4 regions of the Jeotgalibacillus aurantiacus genome follow, and region 2 is predicted to be linked to each of the others. Evidence: riboswitches for the same ligand, from Rfam matches in the RefSeq annotation. Region 2 holds a riboswitch; each other region holds the start of a gene.
The links. Region 2 has a riboswitch for S-adenosylmethionine ahead of H7968_RS12140 (methionine biosynthesis PLP-dependent protein). Riboswitches for the same ligand answer to the same signal wherever they lie in the genome.

Region 1 (4,436 bases), on a different contig from region 2:
TATTCGTTTCAACAATATCCGCACCTGCTTCAAAATAAGCGTCGTGAATGTTTTCAATAACATCAGGACGGGTTCTGTTCAGGTTTTCATTACACCCTTCCAGTGCTTCTCCTCCAAAATCCTCCGCAGTCAGATTCGCTTCCTGAAGCATCGTTCCCATTGCACCGTCCATAATGAGAATGCGTTTTTCAAGCTGTTTAGTGAAGTTTGTTCGTGACATACTGATTCCCCCCGGCGCGTTTTGCTGCCTGTTCATTGGCATATCTCGTTAATTCAGCCGTCATTTCATATCGCATAAACGGCGTGATTAAATAAATTCCGTTAAATAAATCAAGCGCTGTGTCAATCAGAGATTTCGTCATCGCAATCCCTTCGCGGTGCGATTTTTCACGATCTCCTGATACAGCAGCCATCCGTTCCCTGACCTGATCCGTCAATTTAATCCCAGGTACTTCATTATGCAGGAAGTCTGCATTTTTGCTGCTTGTTAAAGGCATCAGCCCGATATACACAGGTTTTCCAAGATCCTTTACGGCTTCCGATGTTTCAATCAGCTTCTCTTCCGAAAAGACCGGCTGACTCATAAAGTAGTCTGCTCCAGCATCAATTTTCTTTTCCAGACGTTGTACAGCACGTTCCACACTCCGGACATTCGGATTAAAGGCGGCACCGATTGTAAAGGATGCTTTTTCACCGAGATCCTTACCGGACATCGACATTCCCTTATTCAGCTGGGCAATCATTTCAATCAGTTCAAATGATGACACATCATAGACAGAAGCGGCCCCCGGAAAATCACCTACCTTTGTCGGATCACCCGTAACGGCCAGAATATCATGTAACCCGAGTGTATGAAGTCCCATAAGGTGAGATTGAAGGCCAATCAGATTACGGTCACGGCACGTTAAATGGACAAGTGGCCGGACACCCTGCTGCTTGATCAGATAGCCGAGTGATTCGTTGGACACCCGAGGGCTTGCCAGTGAATTATCCGCAAGTGTCACCGCATCTGCACCGGCCTCACTCAGTGCTTTCGCTCCTTCCATAAATGAATCTGTGGACAGCTTCTTTGGAGGATCAAGCTCTACGATCACGGACTTTCTCCGGTTAACGATTTCCGTTAATGGTTCAGGCAGCTCTTTTGCCCGGTCTCTCACGATGATTGGTTCAATCGGCTGTGTAATCACTTTCTCACTGACAGGCTCTAATCCACTTAACGCCTCACTGAAGGAGCGGATATGCTCAGGTGTCGTACCACAGCACCCGCCTAATAAACGTACCCCCTGCTCCCTGAAAGATGGGGCAATCTCCTTAAAATAGGCAGCATTATTACTGTATTGAAGTGCACCATCTGTATAAGATGGCAGGCTTGCATTCGGATAACATGATAAATAAGCTCGCTCAGGCAGCGGAACCTGCTCAAGTGATTTCAACATGTGAAAAGGCCCCTGTCTGCAGTTCAATCCGACTACATCAGCTCCTGCCTGTTCGAGACGCAGCAGTGCTTCCGCCACTGACGTTCCATTTTGCATGACGCCAGGCTCCTGAACCGAGATCTGGGTAATAAGCGGAAGATCCGTTTCTTTACGGGCAATTTCAAGCACGGCTGACAGTTCCTCAAGGTCGTAATACGTTTCAAATAACAGCCCGTCCACTCCTTCTAAAAGCAAACAGTAAAGCTGTTCTCTGAAGGTTCGCTTAATTTCATTCAGTTCAATGGACTGAGGACGAAAGCTGCGAATCCCTCCTGAAGTCCCGAGAACAAATGTATCTTTACCTGCAGCCTTTTTGGCATTTCTGACCGCTGCAGTATTGATTTCCCTTACCTGTTCCTCAAGTCCGTATCGCTCAAGCTTGTGGTAGTTTGCGCCGTACGTATTCGTCTGAATAATGTCCGCGCCCGCTTCAATATAAGCACGATGGATTTTCTGGATATGCTCAGCCTGCGAAAGATTTAATTCCTCATAGCACTGATCCGTTCCATACGAATACAGGAGGGTTCCCATTGCACCGTCACCGATCAGGATGCGATTTTTCATTTCGTCTAATAAAGTCATGTTACTTCCCCTTCCGTATTCGTGGATCTTATCAAGGTTGTCTATACAAAAAGGCCTTCTTATCGCTTGAATAAGAAGACCTGTGTTAGAAAACGGAACAACTCTCCTTATCTTCCCCGTAAAAATACGGGATGGATTTAGCACCTTTTCACTTGTGTGATGGTTGCTGAGGTTTCGCAGGGCCTTGTCCCTCCACCTCTCTTGATAAGAATCCACACTATTTAGTTAATTATGATAACTCTACTAGACTAAAGCCCCTTCTGTCAACAGCAGAACCGCGATTAAACAGACTGTTCAGCAAATTGTAATGGTTGATGCATTAATCCAGTGAAGTAATGCCTGGCAGTCTCCATTCAATTTCCTCTTCGCCAAAAGTACCGAACAGCTTAAAGGCTGTAGTAGCAGATGCCTCAAATTGAAGTGATCCTTCAACTGTTTCACCGGCAGGCACTGTCCATTCAACCGGATCACCATAGGCAGATTTTTCCTCATCAGCCAGATCTGTTAAACGGAACTGATCACCTGTAATCACAGCTTCTTCCTCACCATTGTTCGTAATACTGAAACTGACTTCATAAACACGATTTGTTTCGTCGATTTGCTCTGTCACACCTGCACTGACAGCTGTCATCGTCAGATCACCCGTCTGAACCTCATCCTCTACAACATATAAAGCCGGCTCTGACGTTTCTTCAGGCGCTTCCGTTTCTTCTGTTGTCTCTTGTGCTGATTCAGCGTTACCAGCTGATTCGTCTGTTTCCTCTGAACATGCTGCAAGCATAAGTGATGCAGCAAGCGCAGATACTAACCAAAATTTCTTCATAATTGAACACCCTCCTAGATATGTAAAAATGACACTTCCTCATTATTATTCGCAATGCGAAATAAATCAACCATTTTCCTGTAAAAGGAAATAAGATTAAATCTTCTCTATCTTCGCAATGTTTTTATTATTTGTTACGATAGTGTTAGTAAATAAGGAGGGGAATTTACTTGTGTGGACGATTTTCTTTAACCGAAGCGCTTGAGGATTTAAAGGAATATTACCAATTCAATATGCGGGATGACTTTGATGTCTACCCACACATTAACCTTGCACCCAGCAATCAGGTAGCCGCTATTGTCAGTGTTGAAGGGAAGCGATACCCCGCTTATTTTCGCTGGGGGCTCATTCCGCCTTTTGCTAAAGATGAAAAAATCGGATACAAAACCTTTAACGCCCGGGCAGAAACCGTTTCTGAAAAGCCGAGCTTCCGCAGAGCCTTCCGATCTAAACGGTGCTTAATTCCCGCGAGCTCCTTTTACGAATGGAAGAAAACAGAGGAAGGGAACAAACAGCCTTATGAAATAAAACTTGTCAGCGGGGATCCATTAACGTTTGCTGGACTTTGGGAATCATGGCGAAACGAACAGAATGACCTGATCAGAAGCTGCACCATTATTACAACTGAGCCGAATAGCGCAATGAGCCAAATTCACGACCGCATGCCTGTCATTCTTTCACCTGACCAATTCGACCGATGGCTGAACCATGATGGAGATGTGGAAGAGTTAAACTATTTATTGAGTCCTTTTACAGGAGAGCTGAAAATCAGCAAAATTTCAGGAGAACGGTTTAAACGAAAATAAAAAGCTGAAAGACGCACATTGCGTTTTTCAGCTTTTTCGTTATGACATTCACTTGCTGAAAATAAACCATTACCCAGCAAGTACATCTGCTTTCGGATACTTAATTTTACGATAATCCGGTTTAGCGATTGAAAAGAATAAGGTTAACGGACCAACTTTTCCGATAAACATCACCAGCATTATTACATATTTACCCATATCTGATAAGTCAGGTGTAAGCCCCATTGATAATCCAACCGTTCCAAAGGCAGAAACCGTTTCAAATACAATCGGCAGGAAACCGGCACCATCCTCTGTATGCGTCATAATACTCAACGCTGCAATGATAAATAATACACTGCTCATGGCAATAGCAAGCGATTTAAAAATAATTTCCTGACGAATTTCGCGATCAAACATATGAATCTCTGTATTTCGTCTGAAGAACGCGACAGTAGCGAGCAAAATCACGATAAATGTCGTGAGCTTGATCCCGCCACCAGTTGATGCACTGCCTGCTCCTATAAACATAAGGATAATGATAAAAAGCAGGCTTGAATCATCCATAGAAGCAATATCAATAGAATTAAAGCCTGCGGTTCTCGGACTGACCGCCTGAAAATAAGCTGCCCATATTTTCTCATCCAGTGTCAGCCCACCAAGTGTGGCCGGGTTAGCAAATTCATTAAAGAATAAATAGATCATGGCAAAAATGTTGATGATCAGTGTACCTGATACCATCAGCTTGGTGTGAAGGCTCCATCTGCGAAT
Region 2 (4,436 bases):
GGCAGATATGTCATTTCTGCAAAGAAAGGTCTATGTCATTTTTGTGGGCGCTTTGGAGATGTTGCATTTACGAGCATTCAGACGAAAGCCGGTCAGCAGGATCCATACAAAGCATTTGGCCATTACATTTGCTACGACAGTAAAGAATGCAATCAATCTATACAAAATACGGAATCACTCGAAGGTTTTTTACGCCAGGTAGTGAAAATGTAATTGAGGTGACCATTCATGAAGGTGGAAGATCAAATCAAATCTTTTGTAGCGATTTATGAACAACTTCGAAAAAAATACCGTTGGCGGGCAAACAATCAGTCATTAATCATGATTGCCGGGCAGCTTGCAGCGCACGAAAAACCTTTTCAGCTCAATGAATTTATCCGTCTCGTTGACTTCATAAAGGACGAATCAAGTGCATTTTCCTACGTACAGTCAACGGATTTAAGATTTATGCTGGCGGGTCTGCTGTGGGCTGAGTATGAAGATCCTCAAAGTGCCTATCCTGACATGATGCAAATCTATGAAAAACTGATCGAAGGTGGCTTTAAAAGGAGTCCACACGCCTACATTGCTGCCTATGCTCTGTTCAGTTCTTTAAAAGATGGGGATGATGCTGATGCGCATGTAGAACGATCCATCAATATGTATAAAGGAATTAAAGAAAAGCATTTTTTCCTGACCTCACACGAAGATTATCCGCTCTCTGTGTTGCTTGCTGAGGAGGAGGGAGAGCAGGAAGAACTTCTCGATGATATGTCTTATTATTACGACCAGCTTCACATCGTACTGGCAAAGGGCAATAACAGACAATTCCTGTCTCAAATTCTTACTTACGGGCGTCAGGATAATCGCCAGCTGCTCGTGCAGAACACGGTTACCTGGCTTGATGACCTGAGACAGAATAAGATGAAGCTCCGCGGGAACCATTTGCCGGTGGTGGGCGTTTTAGCATTGGCTGGGAGACCGTCTGATCTGCTGCCGGACGTGAAAGATGTTTTTGAAACTCTGGTCAGCCATAAGCAATTCAAGTGGCATCGGGATCTATGCTTCATGGTTGCCGTGCGCTTTGTTGTACAGAAGCAGGCGGAGGAAAACCGCTTTTTGGATGTCGGTCTGGCAACGACGATTGAATCCATTTTACAGGCACAACAGGCAGCGACCTTTGCTGCGATTTCAGCATCCGCAGCAGCTGCAGCAAGTTCATCAAGCGATTAAATACAGAGACGGGGAACCAATATGAGACTGATTTGTTTGCAGCACGTCTGGTATGATGATGCAGGCTTTTTGGAAGAGTGGGTAAAAGTATGGGGGTGCAGTCTTCATTATTTTGATGCGAAAAAGCCTGTAAACTACCCGGAGCTCGAAGATGAGGATGTACTCGTTGTCCTTGGCGGTCCGATGAGTGTGTTGGACCTGCCCGATACTGAATGGATGCAGAAGGAAGTGGCTTATATTGAAAAAGCACTTCAGCACGGGCATAAGGTGATCGGAATTTGCCTCGGTTCTCAGCTGCTTGCCCACATTTACGGCACAGAAGTTCATACGCTTCCCAAGTATGAAATGGGGTGGGCTGAGATTAACTGGGACCACGGCTTTTTGGAGGATTTTGATGTGGAGGACATGGACATCCCGATGTTTCACTGGCATAGCGATCTGTATGAGCTTCCAGAAGGTACAAAACCGCTTGGCAAAACGGATCTGACACCTGTTCAGGGATTTTATACAGATCAGGTACTGGCGTTTCAATTTCACCCTGAAATGACAGTGAAAGGGATTCAACAGCTCATTGACCATGATCATCAGGAGATTGAATTGAGAGATACCTCCGTTGAAATCGAAGAACCACGTGCCGATCCAGGTTACGTAGAACAAAGCCATAACCGTTTCCAACCGATACTCGAAAAATTTCTCGGCGTATCCGGTGAAAAAAAGATTGATTAGGGGTAGACATCTTTTTGAATTGTGTATACAATAAGAATGAGATTCATTCTCAACTAAACATAAACGAATCGTCGCTGATTCTTAACACAACTTCTGCTGCAAAGTTTCGATTCGCACCGTCACTTTGCTGCCAGGAAGAATAAAAGCGACACCCCCTCTATTGAGCCGGAGCCTGCCGACACACAGGCTCCGGCTATATTTGTGACTAAAAAAGCGGAGGCGGGCGTTTAGGGACGTATTCGAGTTATTTAACTACTCTTTCGGGTTATTTGACCACTCTTTACATTTATTTGACCACTTTCGATTGTTATTTAACTACTCTCAGCCCTTATTTAACCACTCTCACAAAATATCCCGGCGCAGGCCGGGGGCTCTTGAAGATTTTGAGTAATCTAGCTTGATCCTGCGTCCAGGTACAGGATTGCGAGCGGCCATTCCCATTGATTAGACAACTTTTTGCTGGTATTTGACAACTCTTTTGCATTATTTGACCACTTCATCTGTTTATTTGACAACTCTTATTCGTTATTTAACCACTCTCAAAAAAGTGATCCTGTAGAGACTACGAATGAGCTTGAGCTTCTCCTTTTTATCATCTTTCCCTTGCTTCTTCCAGCAAAATAAGGTAGTCTATACAACAACATTAATTTTTCTGACAATTTCATATCTTATCGAGAGAGGTTGAGGGACTGGCCCTTTGACGCCTCAGCAACCAGCTATTTATAGCCCGGTGCTAATGCCAGCAGGCGTATGCCTGAATGATAAGAGGACCTTACACGTAAAGAACCTTCTCTTATCATAGATTAGGTTCTTTTTTATTGACCAAAAACATAAAGATTGAATCCCGGTTTGAAAGGAATGAGGAAGATGAGTTATTTCCCGGAAACAGAGCTTGCACAGCTTGGTAATCGCAGTGAGAAAGATACAGGTACGGTGAATCCACCGATTTACTTGTCGACGGCTTACCGTCACAGTGGACTTGGCGAATCAACAGGATACGACTATACGAGAACAAAAAATCCTACGAGAGCCATTTTGGAGGAAGGAATTGCCCGGCTGGAAAAAGGGGATGCCGGATTCGCGACGAGCTCTGGCATGGCTGCGATACAGCTTGTTTTATCACTATTTAAACCGGGAGATGTCATCCTTGCCTCAGATGATTTGTACGGAGGGACGTACCGGTTGTTTAATCATTGGGAGAACCAATTCAATGTGACCTTTCGTTATCTTGATACAAACAATGCTGATGAACTTGAAAAAGCATACACGGAAGAAGTAAAAGCCGTTTTTGTTGAAACACCGACAAACCCGTTGATGAAGCTGACTGATCTGAATAAGGTCGGAGCTTTTACTGAAAAATATAATCTGTTATTTATTGCGGATAATACGTTTTTAACGCCTTATTTACAGAGACCGATTGAGCATGGTGCAGACATTGTGATTCATAGTGCAACGAAGTATCTCGGTGGGCACAATGATGTGTTGGCGGGACTTGTTGTGACAAAAGGAGAAGCGCTGAGTGAAAAGCTGTTTCAGATGCATAACGGCGCAGGAGCCGTCTTATCCCCGATGGATTCCTGGCTGTTGATCCGCGGAATGAAGACACTCGCGCTGAGGATGGACCGTCATCAGGAAAATGCACAGGCACTGGCGGATTTTCTGGCTGAACAGACTGGCGTGACAGATGTCATCTATCCGAAGGTTGGCGGGATGTTATCTTTCCGCCTCGAAAAAGAAGAATGGATTGATCCATTTTTACGCTCGACTCAAGTGATCTCATTTGCGGAAAGTCTTGGTGGGGTGGAAAGCTTTATTACGTATCCTGCAACGCAGACACACGCGGATATTCCTGAGGAAGAACGGGAGAAAAAAGGCATTTGTAAAAGGCTTCTGCGTTTTTCAGTAGGAATCGAACAGGTTGAGGACTTGAAAAATGATTTAAAAAAGGCGCTAGAAGCAGCCTGTAAGGAGGAGACAGCATATGACAGAACATCGCTTTGACACGAAGCTGCTGCATCAGCCATCTTATATTGATAAACAGACAGGGGCAGTCAACGTACCTCTGCATTATTCTTCGACGTATCATCAGCAGTCTATTGATGAATTCGGTCCTTACGATTACAGCCGCTCAGGAAATCCGACCAGACAAGCGCTGGAGGAAACGATTGCTGATCTTGAAAATGGTACAGCCGGATTTGCATTTGCTTCCGGTATGGCGGCGATCTCATCAGCCTTTATGCTGCTGTCAGCCGGTGATCATGTCCTTGTGTCAAAGGATGTATACGGCGGCACCTATCGTGTGATCACAGAGGTGCTGACACGCTTTGGCATTGATCATACATTTATTGATATGACGGACCTGGATGAGACGGCCAGAAACGTCCGGCCGAATACGAGGGTCATTTATGTAGAGACGCCATCCAATCCGACGCTGAATATAACGGATATCGAGGGTGTGGCGAAGGTGGCAAAAGCGCATGGCTGTCTCACTTTTGTTG
Region 3 (4,436 bases), 140 kb from region 2:
TTGACCTCCTTAATAATTCGTTAATTCATCTAATGACACAAATGTTGGAATCATTCCACCGTCATATTCCTCTTCGATAAACTGTGCGACATCCTCTTCCTGATACAGCTCACCGATTCTCTGGTACACTTCATTATCCTGATCTTCCGTACGGCTAGCGATGATGTTGATGTATGGTGTTGCTGTATCACTTTCACGGAAAATAGAATCGTCAACCGGGCTGAAGCCTGCGTCTACTGCAATACCGTTATTGATGATCGATGCATCCACATCAGGGAGTACACGTGGAGTCTGCCCGGCAACAATCGGTTCAATCGTGATGTTTTTCGGATTTTCAGTAATGTCCTCCGGTGTTCCGGTTAATCCAGCATCATCGCTTAATTCGATGAGTCCTGCTTCTTCAAGTAAAAGCAGTGCACGGCCCAGGTTTGTTGCTTCATTTGGAACCGCGATCGTTGCACCTTCTGGAAGTTCATCCACTGATGACACTTTTTCTGAATATAGTGCCATTGGTGCGATGACAGTGGAAGCGATTGGCGCAAGGTCCAGATTACGGTCCTCAATAAATTCATCGAAATAAGAAATCGTCTGGAATGCATTCAAATCAATATCGCCTTCTGCAAGCGCAACGTTAGGCTGAACGTAATCAGAAAAGCTGACGATTTCAATGTCAATATCCTCTTCAGCTGCCTTTTCCGCAACGAAATCCCAAATTCGCGTGTCAGATCCGCTCACCCCGATCGTAACGGTTTCACTGTCTCCACCACATGCGGCAAGTAATGCTGTAGTTGATGCGATTAATACGGTTCCGATTGTTTTCTTCATGATAAATCCTCCATTTAGCTTCTTCTGATTTTTTTCGATACGATATTTCCTGTTGTTTGAAGTCCCTGAACCATGACGACCAGAATTCCGACTGTGATCAGCATAACGGCTGTATCAAAACGCTGATAACCGTAAGTGATTGCAAGATCTCCAAGACCGCCGCCTCCAACGGCTCCAGCCATGGCTGATGCACCGACCAGTCCGACTGTTGCAATGGTTAAAGCAAGGACAAGTGAGCTTAATGCTTCCGGGATCAGGAATTTGAAAATGATTTGGCCCGGTGTTGCACCCATTGCTTCTGCAGCTTCGATGACACCTTTATCAACTTCTAAAAGAGAGTTTTCGATAAGCCGCGCGATGTAAGGACCAGCGTAAAAAACAAGTGGTACAACAGCAGCTGCTGTCCCGATTGAACTTCCTACAATCAGTCTTGTAATCGGTATAATGGCAACCATCAGGATGATAAACGGAATCGAGCGAAAGACGTTAATCACGCCGTTTAAAACGTTAAAAACAGCTGTATTCTCAAGTAAATGTCCTTTTCTCGTCACGACAAGCAGAATCCCTAGCGGAAATCCGATCAGTGAGGAGAAGAGGAGGGAAAAGCCGACCATGGCCAGTGTTTCCCAAAGTGCTTCAATGATTTGATCTGTATTAACCAGCATGTCGGGTCACATCCTTTACATACACATTTTCCTGTTGGATATAATGCAGTGCTTTTTGAATATCAGACTGCTGTCCATCGAATTCTACAATCAGATTGCCGTACGGGATGTCCTGCAGTTCGGTAATGTTTCCGTAAAGTACATTGACATCCAGATTGAACTTCCGTGAAAGTCTCGAAAGAAGGGGGGATCCGGCGGAATGCCCTGTGTACTGGATCCGGTAAACGTTCTTGAAGCTCTTCTTTTCAAGCTCCCTGACAATACTTTCAGGTAACTGATCATTCATGACGGAACGTACAAACCGTTTTGTTGTAGGGTGCTGCGGGTTCGTGAAGACTTCAAAAACAGTCCCTTTTTCTTTAATGATTCCTTCCTCGATGACTGCAACTTTATCGCATATCTCCCGAATGACAGTCATCTCATGCGTGATGATCAAAATCGTGATGTTGTACGCTTTATTGATTTTTTTCAGCAGGTCCAGAATCGACTGGGTCGTCTGCGGATCAAGCGCTGAAGTCGCTTCATCACATAACAGGATGGAAGGGTTGGTGGCAAGGGCCCGGGCGATACCGACACGCTGCTTTTGCCCACCGGATAACTGGTCAGGATATTGATCTGCCTTATCTCCGAGACCGACAAAGTCCAGCAGCTCTGTTACTCTGTTCCGGATTTTATCTTTCGGCTCCCGGCTGAGCAGCAGGGGAGTCGCGACATTCTGAAAAACAGTTTTAGAGTTCAATAGGTTAAAATGCTGAAAGATCATCCCGATGTCTTTTCTAATCGTTCTGATTTCCTGTTTGGAGCGGCTGTTTAAATCCTGTCCATGAATCAGGACTTTTCCTTCTGTTGGTTGTTCAAGCCAGTTCACACAGCGTATAAGTGAACTTTTTCCTGCACCGCTGAAGCCGATGACGCCATAGATTTCACCCGTCTCCACGGTCAAATCGATCCCTTTCAGTGCATGAACAGCCTCTTGGCCTTCACCGTATGTTTTTTTAACGTTTTCAAATTGAATCATCAGGATCCTCCTCTAAATATATGTTTTCAGGGCTGTTTAATCGGATTAAAGTTAAAAATATTATCCTGCTTTATTCAGGAAGAAACAGAAAAAAGCCTCTTCCTGCAAAACAAGAAGAGGCTGCTTATCGCAAACACTCTTCTCATCTGTCAGGCAAATCGCCTGCTGGAGTTGGCACGGTGCTTATTAATAAGTCCGCTGCCGAGGTATCATAGGGCCAGTCCCTCCACCTCTCTGGATAAGAAGAAATCGTTCTATTCAAATGTTGTCACTTACTTTACTATGCTGAAATAAGATTGTCAACCCTGTATTTCAGAAAAAACGGGCGGGGACCATCCTCCGCTTTCCGTGGCCGGGCGGTGAACCCGCCTGAGCTTCGCCCAGTCGGTTTCACCTGTCCCTTTCCGCCACAGGAGTCTACGGATGGTCCCAGCCCTTTGATATCTTCGTTGATCAACGGAACATGATGAGCTAGGACATTTTTAAAAATCAACAGATTGGTAGTCAAAATCATGAAAAGCCCCTGCTTTCGCAGGAGTTTTTTGATGGGTGTTGTTTAATAAGCTGGAAGAGTTTTAACTCAATTGTGAATGTTTTAGCAGTTCTCTTAACTATTACACTTTTTAATACGGATTTTAATTAATCAAAAAGAGGGAAGGATTTCCCCGGAGACTCCTACGGCGGAGGAGGGACAGGTGAAACCGTTGTGCGTAGCACAAGGGGTTCACCGCCCGGCCGTGGAAAGCGAAGGGGAAATCCTTCCCGGTTTTCATTTGCACAAATATCTATAAATCACTTCTTCAACAACAAATAAACAAAATAAGGTGCACCAATAATCGCGACGACTATGCCTGCAGGGACGCCGGTTGGGTCGATGAGGTTTCGGCCGATTGTGTCTGCGGTGAGCAGAAGCCAGCCGCCAATGAGCATGGCGATTGGGATAAAGAGCTGGTTACGCGGGCCGACCAGTGACTTTGCGATATGTGGTGCCATCAGACCGATGAAGGCAATACCACCGGATACGGATACGGCTGCAGCGGCAAGGGCTACGGCAGTCAGCATGAGGATGATTCGTTCTCTGTTTACTTTTACGCCGACACCGATTGCCACTGGCTCACTCATGTTTAAGATATTCAGCCGCTGTGCGTTATATAAGATAAATGGCACGAGAATGACGAGCCAGGGGAGAAGAGCCCAGACGAATGGCCAGCTTGTTCCCCATACATTTCCTGCAAGCCACTGCGCGATGAAGTCGACTTTGTCGCGATCTGTAGAAGAGATCAGGACGACCATCAATCCTGACAGTGCCGCTGAAAAACCGACGCCAATCAGGATCAGGCGAATTGGCTGCAGTCCACTATCCCGCTCATAGGCGAAAAGATAAATTAATATTGCGGTAATCAATGCTCCTGCAAAAGCTACTGCCGGAATGACGTAGGTGAAGGCCCCCGTTTCGATTGGAACAAAAAGAAAGAACACGGCAACGGCAGCGCCGGCGCCGGAGTTGATTCCGATGATACCAGGATCAGCCAGATCATTTCGGGTGATGCTTTGTAAGACAGAGCCTGATACAGCCAAAGCCATTCCTGCTAAAAGAGTGACCAGCATGCGCGGGAGTCTCAGTTCAAATAACACGAATTCATCTACGAACTCTCCCTGCCCAAGGATTGTCGGGATGATGCGATCATAGGAAACGGAAGAAGCACCGAATCCAATGCTCACGATCATGATGATAAGTACGAGCAGTGAAAAAGCAATCATAAAAATACGTTGTTTTCTAATAACAGATGGATGGATCATGCTGACATATTCACTCCTTTACGTACGACGTATAAGAAGAATGGGAGTCCGAGCACGGATACGATCGCTGCAACCGGTGTTTCGAAAGGCGCATTCAGCAGTCTTCCTGCGGTATCAGCAAACAGCAT
Region 4 (4,436 bases), on a different contig from region 2:
CCGTCAGGAATTGTTTTTTCAATTTTGCGACTTCAAAAAGCAGAGCATCGTCCTGCCAAAGCTCATTTACCGTCTCCTCAAGAGTTTCAGCGTATGAATTGGATTCAGCGTTGAAGTAAGGATCCGTGAATACGAGCTTTTCTGTAATATCACACAGATCAGGATTCACAAATTGACGCGCCAGCTTCTTCTTCTCAACCGGCCCAAGTGCCTCGTCCGAAGAATGGAAAAGCGTCTCTGCAAGATACCGTCCAATGTGCTCCGCAAGATTCACATAACGGTTCCCTTCAATCAGGCCTTTCCGCAAAATCACATAATCAGACAGATCCTCCATGACCGTAATCGCAAACGTGTCATCATAGTCGTACACTTCAGGCACAAGATGAGGGACATGCTTTGCCGCCTCCTGCAGTGCCTGCCGCTCAATCCGCGCACGGTCCAGTGACAGCGGCCAGCTTTCCCCTACCACTTTTGCATATGGCAATGCCTGCTTCACCACAATGGATCGATCTGTCGTGTTGTCACGAACGATAAACACATAATTTAAATTTCCATCACCGACCTCTTTGCAGTCAGCTTCCTTGCGATCTTTAATGAATCCTTTTTGCTCTAAGTAAACGAGGACTGATTCCTCTGTAAATGGCTGATACGTTTTTTCCTGCAGTACTGTCATGATGCGATTCTCTCCTTTAATCAAATTCTTTTTTATGCCATTCATCCTCCGGAATATCTAAATCCTCTCCGGAAAAACGCTCTTCTTCAAATACATCTCCATAATTATGAAAACCATTACGCTCCCAAAAGCCGGGGCGATCCTCTGTCAGAAACTCAATGCCTCTGATCCACTTCACACTCTTCCAGAAATACAAATGTGGAACGATCAGACGGAAAGGATAACCGTGCTTTGGCGTTAAAGGCTTACCGTCATAAGAGTGTGCAAGGAGAATGTCCTCCTTCAGTAAATCCTCAATCGGCAAATTCGTCTCATAATCATAGTCGCCGTAAATCATCACGTGGCGTACGTTTTCTGGAATCTCAACGTCTTTCAACAGCTCGCGAATCGTCACACCCGTAAACGCATTATCAAACTTCGACCACCTCGTTACACAGTGAATATCTTTGACAATCGTCGTCTGAGGAAGGTTTAATAATTCGTCATATGTAAAGCGTTTCTCTTTTATACCATTTCCAAAAAGGCGGAAATCCCAAAGCTTGAGATCGTATTCCGGCACCTCACCCTCATGAAGAATCGGAAACTTTTCCGTCAGGGTCTGCCCCGGTGGCAGGCGGCCTCCATATGTGTCTTTTTGTACGGGCGGCTTTGCTTTTTTTAAACGCTCTGCTTTTCCCATCCGGCTGCTCCTTTCCTGGTGGATTAACAATAAAAAAGCCTCTTTCCATGATAGAAAGAGGCAGAATAAATCGGATTCGACCTCTTATCTCTCAGACAAAAAATGTCTGTTGGATGTAGCACCGTGTCCCTGTTACCAAAATGGTAAACAGGGCCGGTTGCCGGGCTTCACAGGGCCAATTCCCTCAGCCAACTCTCGATAAGAGAAGGTATTCAGTTGGTGTTTTCTGGTTCATTTGAAATTCATAATTGCAAGTTTACGGAATAGGATTCCATTTTGTCAACGCATTTTTTAAATAAAAAATTTTTTCTGAAAAGTTATTGACCTGCACAATTTTTTTTGCGATAATTCGAAACATGAATTTAATTCCAACTGAATACGTATGAACTCTTATAAAGAGCAGGTGGAGGGACGAGCCCGATGAAACCCGGCAACCTGTTTCAGCTTAACCGCTGATTCAAGGTGCTAATTCTCACAGCAATGGCTGAAGGATAAGAGGAAGAACGTTTACTGTAAATGTCCGCTTCCTCTTTTGGAGCGGACTTTTTGTTTATTCATATTGTGATGGGTGAATGAACGCGTATATGGATTTGTCTTAAACAGGTGGGTGAACGAAGTCAGCTGGATCTTGCTTAGTCAGGTGGGTGAACAGTGCCGAAGGGATTTGTACTGTTTGAGTGAGTTATTGTATCGAATCAGCTTTTTATTGTACTGTTTCACTGCTTAATTCAATCGAATGAAGATTTTTTTGTACTGATACGACTTCACACCTTCATTTTTGTACTGTTCCTCACCCTTTTTGTACTGATCCGAATCATATTTGTATCGTTCCAACTTATCATTGTATTGTTCAGTCCCCACCGCTCTCAAAATACTGATTTTATCACTGAAAGGATGCTTATCATGTCTCAGATTACGGCTACATACCTTGTACACGATGCGAAAGGCAACTTAGAGAAAAAGGCAGAGTCGATTGCCCTCGGCTTGACGGTTGGATCATGGACCGACCTTCCGGCTGTGGATCAGGAGCAGTTAAAGAAACATAAGGGTGAGGTGCTTTCTGTTCAGGAGGTTCCCGCACTGGAATCAGCTTCTCATTTAGGACAACGAAAAGCAGGCCTGATCAAAATTGCGTATCCGGCTGCAAATTTCAGCTCTGATATTCCGGCGATTTTAACAACGATTTTCGGAAAGCTGTCCCTGGACGGGGAAGTGAAGCTGATTGATATTGAGCTGGACACAGAGCTTGAAAAACAGTTCCCTGGACCACAGTTTGGCATTGAGACCATCAGACAAACATTAAATGTTCACGACCGTCCGCTCCTGATGAGCATTTTCAAAGGTATGATCGGACGCGGCACTGATCTTTTTACTGAACAGCTTCGCGCGCAGGCTGCCGGTGGTGTGGATCTTGTGAAGGATGATGAAATTCTGTTTGACAATCCACTTACACCATTTGAAAAACGGGTGGAACTTGGCGTGCAGGTACTAAACCAAGAATATGAGCGTTCCGGACACCGTACACTGTATGCAGTCAATCTTTCCGGAAGAACGTTTGATTTAAAAGACAAAGCGAAGCGTGCGGTTGAACTGGGAGCGAATGCGTTACTATTTAACGTTTTTGCTTACGGTCTTGATACCCTGCAAAGTCTCGCTGAAGACCCGGACATTCATGTGCCGATCATGGCGCACCCTGCTGTGTCCGGTGCATTGACGGCTTCACCCCTTTACGGTATTTCAAACCAGGTACTGTTAGGTAAGCTGTTGAGACTTGCCGGAGCTGATTTTGTCCTGTTCCCTTCTCCATACGGCAGTGTGGCTATGGAAAAAAGTGAAACACTGGCGATCAGAGATGCACTTCGCTCTGACAGCAGACTGAAACGGGCATTCCCTGTTCCATCTGCCGGCATTCACCCCGGACTTGTTCCTCAGCTGATCGAGGACTTTGGCACAGATTCGATTATCAATGCAGGCGGCGGTATTCACGGTCATCCGGACGGAGCAGCTGCCGGAGCGAAAGCCTTCCGTGATGCGATTGATGAAGTCGTTGCAGGTGGCAGCCTTCAAACAGCTGCCTCTAAATCTCCGGAGCTTGAAAAAGCACTGGCACTTTGGGGGTAAAGGCATGTCCAAAATGATTTTTTGCGACTTTGATGGGACGATTACAAAATCAGACAACATTATTTCCATCATGCGTCACTTTAATCCTCCTGGCTGGGAGCCGATTAAAGACCAGATTCTTTCCCGGGAAATAACGATCCGGGAAGGAGTGGGAAATATGTTTGCCATGCTTCCCTCATCACTGAAAGAAGACATTATCCAATACGTTGTCGAAACAGCTGAAATTCGCGATGGCTTCGGGGAATTTGTCGCCTATACAAGAAAGGAAAATGTCCCTTTAAACATTGTCAGCGGCGGCATTGATTTCTTTGTGAAACCGATGCTTGCACCGTTTCAGCTTGATGACCAGCTGTATTGTAACGACAGTGACTTTTCAGACGACACGATCCGGATTACCTGGCCTCACACATGTGACAGCCAGTGCTCTAACGATTGTGGCTGCTGTAAACCGAGTATCATTCGAAGGCTCGCCGGGGATGATGTACAGAAAATCGTGATTGGCGATTCTGTCACGGACCTTGAAGCCGCTAAATTGGCGGATCTCGTTTTTGTCTGCGGTGAATATCTGGAAGAAAAATGCCGGGAATTAAACCTTCCTTATCAAAGATTTGAAGATTTTAATGAGATCATTCAGTATCTCGAACAGCAACAGGAGGTGGTGCAGCGATGAGTGATGTGACGACACGCTGGAATGAACTGGCGGATGTAAAGGACACGCTTGGCGCGCGCGGCTGGTTCCCCGGAACGAGCGGTAATCTGTCTATTAAAGTCTCAGATTCCCCTCTTCAGTTTCTTGTGACAGCAAGCGGAAAAGATAAATACAAAAGGACTGACGAAGATTTTCTGTTAGTAGATGCAAATAGCCGTCCGGTTCATGATACTCATTTAAAGCCTTCCGCTGAAACACTGCTGCACCAGAAAGTATATGAGCTGACAGATGCCGGATGCTCGCTTCACGTTCAT

Region 1: linked by a shared signal. The riboswitch ahead of H7968_RS14985 (bifunctional homocysteine S-methyltransferase/methylenetetrahydrofolate reductase) and the one ahead of H7968_RS12140 (methionine biosynthesis PLP-dependent protein) in region 2 are both predicted to bind S-adenosylmethionine.
Region 3: linked by a shared signal. The riboswitch ahead of H7968_RS11450 (methionine ABC transporter ATP-binding protein) and the one ahead of H7968_RS12140 (methionine biosynthesis PLP-dependent protein) in region 2 are both predicted to bind S-adenosylmethionine.
Region 4: linked by a shared signal. The riboswitch ahead of H7968_RS02730 (sulfite oxidase-like oxidoreductase) and the one ahead of H7968_RS12140 (methionine biosynthesis PLP-dependent protein) in region 2 are both predicted to bind S-adenosylmethionine.

What each region holds. Positions count from the first base shown of each region.
Region 1 covers NZ_JACNMS010000005.1:94,553-98,988, reverse strand. The annotation lists gene metH (methionine synthase) at 1-220, opposite strand, end outside; gene H7968_RS14985 (bifunctional homocysteine S-methyltransferase/methylenetetrahydrofolate reductase) at 198-2,057, opposite strand; SAM riboswitch class I at 2,162-2,268, opposite strand; gene H7968_RS14980 (DUF4352 domain-containing protein) at 2,377-2,880, opposite strand; gene H7968_RS14975 (SOS response-associated peptidase) at 3,051-3,686, shown strand; gene H7968_RS14970 (TrkH family potassium uptake protein) at 3,756-4,436, opposite strand, start outside.
Region 2 covers NZ_JACNMS010000003.1:490,869-495,304, forward strand. The annotation lists gene H7968_RS12125 (FusB/FusC family EF-G-binding protein) at 1-213, shown strand, start outside; gene H7968_RS12130 (DUF4003 family protein) at 229-1,212, shown strand; gene H7968_RS12135 (type 1 glutamine amidotransferase) at 1,234-1,938, shown strand; SAM riboswitch class I at 2,604-2,706, shown strand; gene H7968_RS12140 (methionine biosynthesis PLP-dependent protein) at 2,806-3,939, shown strand; gene metC (cystathionine beta-lyase) at 3,920-4,436, shown strand, end outside.
Region 3 covers NZ_JACNMS010000003.1:347,260-351,695, forward strand. The annotation lists gene H7968_RS11440 (MetQ/NlpA family ABC transporter substrate-binding protein) at 10-825, opposite strand; gene H7968_RS11445 (methionine ABC transporter permease) at 840-1,490, opposite strand; gene H7968_RS11450 (methionine ABC transporter ATP-binding protein) at 1,480-2,508, opposite strand; SAM riboswitch class I at 2,648-2,753, opposite strand; gene H7968_RS11455 (FecCD family ABC transporter permease) at 3,301-4,308, opposite strand; gene H7968_RS11460 (FecCD family ABC transporter permease) at 4,305-4,436, opposite strand, start outside.
Region 4 covers NZ_JACNMS010000001.1:579,652-584,087, forward strand. The annotation lists gene mtnK (S-methyl-5-thioribose kinase) at 1-673, opposite strand, end outside; gene H7968_RS02730 (sulfite oxidase-like oxidoreductase) at 690-1,352, opposite strand; SAM riboswitch class I at 1,434-1,557, opposite strand; SAM riboswitch class I at 1,740-1,850, shown strand; gene H7968_RS02735 (2,3-diketo-5-methylthiopentyl-1-phosphate enolase) at 2,256-3,473, shown strand; gene H7968_RS02740 (2-hydroxy-3-keto-5-methylthiopentenyl-1-phosphate phosphatase) at 3,478-4,143, shown strand; gene H7968_RS02745 (methylthioribulose 1-phosphate dehydratase) at 4,140-4,436, shown strand, end outside.